DNA from 3 places in the Paenibacillus sp. 276b genome. Region 3 is predicted to be linked to each of the others. Evidence: predicted binding sites of a transcription regulator. Region 3 holds the regulator's gene; each other region holds the start of a gene.
The links. The regulator LexA, encoded in region 3, represses DNA repair genes until DNA is damaged. The targets are predictions, from matches to a motif close to CGAACATATGTTCG.
Positions count from the first base shown of each region.

Region 1: BLV50_RS27465 (DNA polymerase IV) is a predicted target of LexA. The motif match lies at 1,231-1,244, and genes of this name have one in related genera.
Region 2: BLV50_RS27670 (sigma-70 RNA polymerase sigma factor region 4 domain-containing protein) is a predicted target of LexA. The motif match lies at 1,568-1,581, and genes of this name have one in related genera.

Region 1 is NZ_FNRR01000008.1:109,378-112,650, forward strand. It holds gene BLV50_RS27465 (DNA polymerase IV) at 1-1,175, opposite strand, end outside; gene BLV50_RS27470 (C1 family peptidase) at 1,387-2,232, shown strand; gene BLV50_RS27475 (protease inhibitor I42 family protein) at 2,245-2,562, shown strand; gene BLV50_RS27480 (TIGR02391 family protein) at 2,855-3,273, opposite strand, start outside.
Region 2 is NZ_FNRR01000008.1:149,380-152,652, reverse strand. It holds gene BLV50_RS27675 (helix-turn-helix domain-containing protein) at 999-1,229, opposite strand; gene BLV50_RS27670 (sigma-70 RNA polymerase sigma factor region 4 domain-containing protein) at 1,181-1,513, opposite strand; gene BLV50_RS32955 (hypothetical protein) at 1,676-1,846, shown strand; gene BLV50_RS27665 (hypothetical protein) at 2,578-2,946, shown strand; gene BLV50_RS27660 (hypothetical protein) at 2,950-3,171, shown strand; gene BLV50_RS27655 (FtsZ/tubulin family protein) at 3,223-3,273, shown strand, end outside.
Region 3 is NZ_FNRR01000001.1:2,191,265-2,194,537, forward strand. It holds gene BLV50_RS09265 (hypothetical protein) at 1-364, opposite strand, end outside; gene BLV50_RS09270 (DUF896 domain-containing protein) at 491-700, opposite strand; gene BLV50_RS09275 (LysM peptidoglycan-binding domain-containing protein) at 797-1,174, opposite strand; gene lexA (transcriptional repressor LexA) at 1,480-2,106, shown strand; gene BLV50_RS09285 (aldehyde dehydrogenase) at 2,219-3,273, opposite strand, start outside.

The DNA.
Region 1 (3,273 bases), on a different contig from region 3:
CTCGCTCGCAGAATGGAGATGTCGCCAAATCGATCCTTAATGTCGTCCATCACCTGATCAATGGCTCGTTTCTGCTCTTGATCATCAAAGAAAGAGAGTTGATATGTATCCGCGTTGGATAATTGAGACAGGGATACGCCTACACGGCGCACAGGTTGCCCATCCCAATGTTGATGGAATATGCGTTTGGAAAACTTGCACACATCAACGGTTATGTTTGTAGGATCAGACAGTTTAACCTGCCTGTGAAAACCAGTGGGGTGATCAAAATCTGCTCCCGATACACTTACAGAAATGACACTACCCATCAGCCCCTTTTTACGGGCTCTTCTGCACACTTCTGTACAGATATCGAGAATAACCACTTCAATCTCCCATGCTTCTGTAAAATCTCTGGGCAGGGTCATTCCGTTTCCAATATCCTTTTGTGTACTGTGTGTGTTGACGGTTACCGGCGAATTGTCGAGTCCATTGGCAACTCTCCAGATGACTTCTCCATTAACACCCCATTTGCTTCTTAATTTGGAAAGAGGCGTATTCGCCAAGTCTTTAATGGTTCGGATACCCATCTTCCACAGATGCTTTTCCATCCTTGAACCGATCCCCCACATATCTCGGATAGGTTTTTGGCCAATATGTTTATGCAGCTCATCTTTTTTTAAATGGAATACGCCTCCTTCCACCTTTTTTGCGATCATATCACAGCAAAGCTTACTAATTATTTTGTTCTCCCCAATGCCAGCCCTGGCATAGACGCCGGTAGCATTAAAGATTTTGTCTTGAATCTGTTTTGCCAAGTCCACTGGATCATTCGCAAACAGATGAAGTGAGCCTGTCACGTCAATAAACATCTCGTCAATACTATATGGCTCTACTTGGTCTGAAAACTCCTCCATAATACTCATAATTTGAGTCGAAACTTCAATGTATTCCTGCATATGTGGTCTAACAATAATTAACTCGGGACACTTCTGAAGGGATTGCCAAAGTGGTTCAGCAGTCGACACACCCTTAGCTTTTGCCAAAGGACAAGCTGCCAATATGATACCAGATCGTCTTGCAGGATCTCCCGCTACTGCTAGAGGCTTATCCCGATATTCAGGCATCTTTGCCTTCTCAACGGATGCATAAAAGCTCTGCATATCAATTAACATGATTGTTCTTTGCTTAGCCATCATTTTTCACTCCCGCACAAAAAAATAAGAACACTTGTTTGCTCTTATTATATAACGAACACACGTTCTTTATGCAAGAGGTAAATATTTATAATACCAGAAGGACTCCAATCTTATGTATTTAACACCATTGAACCCTTACATATAAAAAATTATTTTGTGCAGACTAACCTCCGGTTAAAGAATTGCTAAAAAAGGAGCTAACATAATTATGAAACCATATTTTACTGGTTATATCCCAAGTCCACTCGATAAGAGAGACATTTCTATGGAAGCATTTCTACCCACTTTTAATATTGCTGAACAAGTAGACTATACCAATGATATGTCACCAATACGCCCTCAAGGTAATGAAGGTACCTGTGTTGCATTTGCGGCGGTGGTCGGAGTCAAAGAGTACCAAGAGAAGAAAGAGCATGAACACACAATTGAGCTCTCCCCCCGTTATCTATATCAAAAGTGTAAAGAGCTTGATGGAATTCCAGATGAAGAAGGAACTTACCCCCGCGTTGCAGTGAAAGTATTATATGATCAAGGATGCTGCGAAGAGTCCTATTGGCCTTACATCGCTTGTGAACTAGGTACTCCGCAAATAGGAGCGGATGAGAATGCCGCTAAGTATCGAATAAAAGCGTTCGCTAGCCTAAATTCCATCTCCTCAATGAAGCGCAGTCTTGTCATTAACGGCCCGTTTATTGCAGGTGTGGTTGTTTTTGAAGAGTCTTGGTTTAACGAGCAAACTGATCGTACTGGAGTTATCGGTATGCCACCGGAAGACTTAATTTCAAATGGTGGTCATGCTATCTGTATCGTTGGATATGACAATACCACCAAACGTTTCAAGTTCAAGAATTCATGGGGAGATGGATGGGGAGAACGTGGATACGGATACTTGCCTTATGAGTACATGAAAAGATATTGTACTGAGGCTTGGAGTTCTACCGATCTGATTGATAATCCGGAAGCGATTATTAAAGCTAAAGAAAATATTCTTGATCGTTTTGATGAAGATTATGTCGTCCCCCGTACAGATAAATTAGGAATTACGTACCATTAGTCAGGAGACACTATGATCATTCTTACCGATGAAAACACCGGTGCCCACATTAGTTTAAAAACAGGAGAACAAATGCGTATTGACTTACGCTCCAACATCTCAACCGGTTACAAATGGCTAGAAGAAGAACTGCCGGACATAGAAACTTTATCTCTGGACAACTCTAGATCCCTGGGTGGCAACTCCAAACTAATTGGCAGTTCAAATACTCGCTCCTGGCTGTTTTCAGCCACAGGCCACGGTTCGGGTAGAATTGCTTTGGTCTACACACAGCCCTGGGACGTGAACGCTGAAAAAAAGTGGTTTAAAATTACGTTCGAAGTAACTTAGAAACTTAAATAATATAGTACTGCATAAATAAACGGCGATTGTTTCTCTACGCATGTAGGAATCAATCGCCGTCTCTTCGCTCTTCAGCTTATTTTTGTTGTAATTAATGACTGCTCGGCATTATTCAAGTATATTTCTATAAACTTTTCTTTGGATACGTTCTACTACAATGTTAAATGGAAGGTTTCTATTCTCATTTTGGCTCAGTGATGCAGTAGAATGTTTAATGACATTAAGGTCACCGGCACAAGTATGGGAAGCAAGCACATCGTTGCGTATCGAAATATGTTTCTTAGCTACTCTTCTCAATACGTCTAAGTACATAAGAGGCTAATGTAAAAAGGTCGACAGCATCTTCTTCAGGCAAGTTCCATTCATATCGTGCAGCATGAGCAGTTGTATTCCTGAATGTACCAAACAACCCCTTGGTTAGATTCACAAATCCCTTTTGCTCGCTTTTTTCAGATTCCGTTTCAAAAGGATTAATTTTCAACATAGGAGAACTTCCTGAAAAAGCTGCCTCCACCAGCGTTGCTCCATCACTAGTCAAACCAGTTTTTGCTCTAATCATAGATGCAATGCTCTTTGTTGCCTCTAGGACGGCATGAAAATAATTGTCCTCAAGCAGCTCTGCTTTGCAAAATTTCAAAAGATGGCTATGGAGATTCCTACTAGCAATTGTCTCTTTTAAATTTGACGCGCGCGATTCAG
Region 2 (3,273 bases), on a different contig from region 3:
AATCCAGAAACTAATGATAATGTCTTAATATAACTTTGGCTTTTAATGTTAAGACTCTTTTACTTAAAGAACCAAATTGAAATTGTTATGATACACGAAACAGATTTTTAATCCACTCGAACAGAGTCTGCACATTTGGCCAGTATTATTTTCATATCGAGGGCAATAGCTCTCCCTTCTTCATCTTAAGTTTGGGATACTGAAAGTTATTTTTCAACGCAGCTTTGGAGCTTTAAAGGAAACGATGTTTCAGAGTGAAGAAGATAATGTTATTTGACTTGCTTTTAGATGGCGTTACTGCAGAAAGCTTTACGGGGCATTTCGAATTAAACATCCTACTATTCTGACAAAGTTTAAGCCTTTTTTAACTCCTAAGCATCAATCTTCGTATTAGATGAAGAATATAAGAAAGTATAAATAAAAATACTTGCTACCTAAAAAGTCAGCAAGTATTATATATTGAAAATATCATGTGGAATGGAATTAGAAGAGACCCTGGCTCATGATACTTAATTATCATTAACATCGACTATTACCGAAGATCGTAGTTTACTGTAAAGAGAACACGGCTGAAATCTTACGTTAGAATGATTGGGTTCGTGAGATCTAAGATGTCCAAAAACACATCATGCGCGCTTGGTTAAGACATACGAGGTATTTTGACACAAGTCTCAGTAATAGTGTTTAGCCTTTGAATAGCATCGTCTCAGGATGACGATCCAGTAAAAGTGAAAACAGTTAAACTCTCCTGCTACTCCCCTCTTGGTAACAAACGATGGAATCACTTCCCTTACTCGTGTACGGATGATTCGCAACAAAGGTTTAAACTTGTATGGTCCCTCCTCAATTTTACCTTACCACTGCTCAATATTATTTACATATGTTATCTCTAATGATTTATACCACAGTTTTGAACAGTTACTATGTAAAAATGTTAAAAGCTATACACCAAAGATGTACAGCTTAGCGACGGTAATTCTATCCTCCTCTCCCCTGCCTTATCTTAATTTATGCTGATGTTGATTGACGATTAATTCTAGGAGTCCAAGTTTAAGTGATTGCATGACATCCTCTTTTGGCATTTTAATATACTTAGCAAGCTGCTCCATCTCATCTTCAAAAATATCAACGATTTTCATGAAAGCATCTTGATCTCCCGCCCTAGCGAGTTCAACCAATCCTATGAACTCAGTTTCATTGACAACATTTTTAACGTCTTCTTTTTCCATTTGTTCACCGCCTGTTGTGAGATTTGCAGCTCAAGAGCAACTTCCTTTTCAGATTTCCCATCTAGGTATATGGCATGGATTATCTTCTTTCCTACTTCGTTATTGATAAGGTTAAATATGTCTTGAACAAAAAACTTAGAAACAGAAGAACTTTCAAATGATTCAATGGAGTTGATATCAAATACCATACCAAACTCCTTGTTAGCAGAGACTTTGCAACGATATTGCAATCGCCATGCTATTTTCTTTAGTTCAGAGCTATACATATCTTTTGTCATTTCCATTTAGATCACCCCTCTATATATAAGGTAAAAAACGGAAGTATTTAACAACCAACAAGAACAAATGTTCTTATTTTATTTTACTTTATCATGTATAATTCATCCAGTTAAAAGTTGTAAAATGACTCTCACATTTACCTTTATTTATAAGAAGGAGGGGAGGGAATGGACATTGAAACTTTAATCCAGTTGGTACCAAATTTCGGGTTTCCTATTGTAATTACGTTTATGCTGCTGAAATATTTGATGGATAACATCAAAGAAAAATTTGATACTTTAGACAAGACTCTTAAAGAATTGATGACTCTAATCAAAGATCAAAAAAATCAGCATTGATTTTCTACATGTGTAAGTTAGTCACCGATTGGTGTTTCGGCATCAATCGGTTCGTTTTGTTCCTTGTCTCAGACATGAACTAATTATCTTAGAATAGCCTGTGGTAATTACAAGTTTACTCACCTCCTTTCCTACTCTTAACATACGAAGTGCTTTTAGGACTTAACAGCGAAAATACTTAAATTAATTTAATATGGAATATTTGGAAGCGTTGTAATATAAGCGTTTACGATGAATATGTGTCACTAGTTTCATTACAAAATTGTTAGAAATGGAATTTGTATCAATCTTCACTTGAGTAGGCGTGCTTATAAAGAATTCTTACAAGAATCTAAAATACCGTTGATCGTAGATCGTAGACTAATTACAGTCTTAGCTTAACTTCGGTATGATTATTGAATTTAAGGAATACTCTCTGAAGATTTTCATAGAATAGACTGTAGAACCTTGAAATAATGCAGAAATCAAAGGATTTCTCACAATAAACGAACACTTGTATGCGTTTAATTGTGTCACACAATTGTGTCACTTGAATGTGATGCATAACATGGGTGTCAAAAAGCCTGATTTAACAATGTTTTTTGATATACTTTATATATCAATCTGTTAATGTCGCTAAATATAGTCACACAATTGTGTGACTATATTTTTCTTTACTTAATGGCGCGATGTACTCTATAATTAACAATATAATCCTCTAAATTGGAATGTTAAGTGGGGGTGATTGAGAGTTGGAATATAGAGGTGTATCACCTGGGGAAAAGGAAGATAATTACGACGACGTTCTTTATAGTGAACGTACTCTATCTTTCTTAAGAAGCAAATTAGATGATTTCGCTATTGCAATCTTTTTGAAGATTGTAAAAGAGAATAAAGATCATCGAGGATTTGTGAAGACAAGATTAGAAGACTACCGCAGCAAAAGGTTCTATATAGACCATGCGATCTTGATCTTAGATGCTCAGGGGTTCATAGCGAGCAATAAAGATGGCACTATGAATCCCTACTTTCTAACGGATAGAGGTAGACAACTCTTAAACCTCGTCATCAATGAAAGAAATGAACAGAAGAAACAAGCGCTTAAAAGGAGTGACCAATAAACGATGAAAATTAATGAGCAGCTCATTAATACTGGCTCTCCTAAACAGTTTGTTATCGGTCTAGGTGTTGGTGGCTGTAGGCTTGCTGCTGATTTTAGAGGACAACCTACTCATTTCCTCAGCACTTCTAAATCTGAATTACTTGAACATGTTGTATCAGTTCCTAGTGAAACAGAAATTGCAGATGTGATAAAGCATTTTGTCAGCAGAAATGCAACCGTATAGAACTGAATTTGTCTTAAATAAAAATTGAAGTAAGGAAGGGTTGAACTCGATATGAGCAAAATGGATTTAAATAATCTTGGATTTATGAGAAAAATGCTTTCT
Region 3 (3,273 bases):
CTGGCTCAATTCTGAATTTCACGATATCGTCGACTCCAATTGAACGCTCACGGTTCCCTTTTGTCGTCAAAATCCGGTTACTTCCTATTTTGACATAAGGACGACGGAGCATGAAGATGATTGCCAAAAATACATACAGCAACAAGGTCACCCAGTCCCAAGTGGTCATCGGAGCTTTGACAAGAAATGTACTCATAAAGAGGTACAGGAATGCTAGTCCGATCAGAAAAATAGGAAACAGAAGACTGCGTCCTTTAAATACGTCCTCACCTGGTGTGCCAGAAACCGGTTTACCGCTTTTTTTACGTTGCTGATTCAACTGCTTAGAATTTTTTCGAACCGTTCTCTCGAACGAACGCGACATGAGAATCCCCCTTAGATGTTCTTTGTATCGGCTTACATAATTGCAAACCAACATTTCCCCCTATAATTTGCAACCTCTAGATAACAGGAAAAAACCTAAATATCATAATGATATCATTAGGTTTCCTTAATGTTTGAGTTTGCCTTGGTGGCCTTGATCGTTCTCATCATCTACAATTTCAATCGTATCCAGTTGTTGTCTGAAATTGCTTCGAATGTTATTCAAATAGATTTCTCTAAGTTTGGCACGTTCAGCGAGCTCTTCCTCTGTCAATCCAGTGGATTTTTGCTTACGGGCCAATTCATTAATACGTGCTACCAGACTATCTATATCCAAGCTTGTCCCCTCCAAAAATACAAAGTCATATTAACTTTGACATGTTAAGGGCAGCTTGTCAAGCTGACACGCATTAGCGCGTGTGGATATGCAGCTTTAATCTGTGAATTGAGGCAGTATTAAGACTTGCCCCACCTGTATTGAAGTTGAATGAAGTTGATTCACTTTCTTGATTGCTTCTATATATACACGTGTATCCATTGTTTCAGGTTTGTGATCCAATGATATACTCCATAGCGTATCTCCTTGTGAAACTGCCATCTTCCCCCCAGGCAACAGATCGTTCTCATTGCCAGCGAACACAGTCAATACTGTACTGCATCCAACCAGTATAATTAAGCTTACGATTATTAATTTCAAGACCCAAGTTGGGACATTACCTTTTGCAAAAACCTTTTTAAAATTCCTTATGTTAGTTTCAACCACTTCTGAATGCACCGGTTCGTAAATACTTTGATAAGTAGAATATCTCATTAAATATCGACCTCCAAACGTTTGTTCCTATCCTGTTGAAATTAATATAACACGAACACATGTTTTGTACAATAACTTTTTAGAACAATTGTTCGCTTTTTTTTGTTGATACTACATTCTATTATCTTTCTTCTATTGTATTGGAATTGTCATTTGCAGTATTTGATTAGACCAAAAGAAAATTTTCATCTTAATTTGCAAAAAAACATTGATTTTATGGCATTTTATTTAGAACTTATGTTTGTACGAACGGAGGTTCTATGTTATAATTTTCCCAAACGTTACTAAAATGGGGTTGATACGGTATGTCGAAGATATCCAGCAGGCAACAGGCTATTCTGGAGTTTATACGCAATGAAGTCCGGTTGAAGGGGTATCCTCCTTCCGTACGCGAAATTGGTGAAGCCGTTGGGTTGGCTTCCAGCTCTACAGTACATGGACATCTGGATCGTTTGGAGAAGAAAGGTCTGATTAGACGTGACCCAACCAAACCAAGAGCCATTGAACTTCTCAGCCAGGAAGAGTCAGAGCATTCACATCAGTTTGCTCACAGCGTTGCTCGCATTCCTGTCGTGGGTAAAGTTACTGCAGGGGTTCCGATCACAGCAACAGAAAATATCGAAGATTACTTCCCTCTTCCTACGCATTATGTAGGCGAACAGAAAGTATTTATGCTTTCGGTCGTGGGAGACAGTATGGTTGAAGCAGGCATTGTTAACGGAGACTATGTTATCGTACGTCAGCAGCAAACTGCAGATAACGGCGATATCGTAGTAGCCATGACTGAAGACGATGAAGCAACGGTAAAAACGTTCTACAAAGAGAAAGATCATATTCGTCTTCAACCGGAAAATTCGACTTTTGAACCGTTGCGTTTGAAACACGTTAGCATCCTGGGCAAAGTCATTGGCCTTTTCCGTGATATTCATTAATATGTATTGAATTTGTACAGAAGTCTCACAATAAGATACATAAAGAGGTTGTCCCGTTCAACGGGACAACCTCTTTTTTTTTATACAACTTATATTGTTCTACGTTAGTAGATTATTCGCTGCGTTTAAGAATGCTTTTATGATGAGAGAACACATCAAAACTCTGTTGACCATGGTAGGAACCCATTCCACTTTCTCCTACGCCGCCAAACGGAAGATAATGTGATGTCATATGAGACAATGTATCATTAATGCAACCACCACCAAAAGATACTTGATTCAGAACCTGATTCTGCAGATCCTCATCCTGAGTGAAGAGATATAATGCCAGTGGTTTTGGACGGCGGACAATCTCATCTAGCAAGGGATTGAGGTCGGTATACTTAAATACAGGAAGAACTGGACCAAAGATCTCTTCTTGCATCACTGGGGATTTCCAATCCACTTCGCCCAGTACTGTTGGTTCAATGAGCAGCTGATCACGTTCAGAATGTCCACCGATCATTGTTTTGCCATCTTGGAGTAACACCGATAAACGATCAAAGTTACGTGCGTTGACAATGTGCGGGAAATCAGCATTTCTCATCACATCGTCTCCAAATTTATCCTGAATTTCTGCACCGATCAATTCCAATAATTTGTCATGTACTTCCTCGTGCACAAGCAAATAGTCTGGAGCGACACAGGTTTGCCCAGCATTCAGGAATTTACCGCGCACAATGCGCTGAGCTGCCAGCTTCAAATCTGCATCCTGGTGGACAATGACCGGACTCTTACCACCTAGTTCTAACGTAACTGGAGTCAAATGCTCAGCAGCTGCCTTCATAACAATGCGGCCAACACCTGTACTGCCTGTAAAGAAAATATAATCAAACTTTTCTTTCAACAATGCCGTACTCGTCTCGACTTCCCCTTCCATAACTGCCAGGTACTCACTAGGAAATATCTCATGAATCAAATCATAAGTCAGACGTGACACGGCTGGGGTTAATTCAGACGGCTTAATAATGGCACAGTTACCCGCAGCAATGGCTCCAATTAGAGGGCCGAAAGCCAGTTGGAACGGATAGTTCCATGGTGCAATAATAAGAGCAACTCCATAAGGTTCAGGATAAATTAAGCTTGTTCCATCAGGTATAGCAGAATTTGTAGGCACAGGTTTTGGTG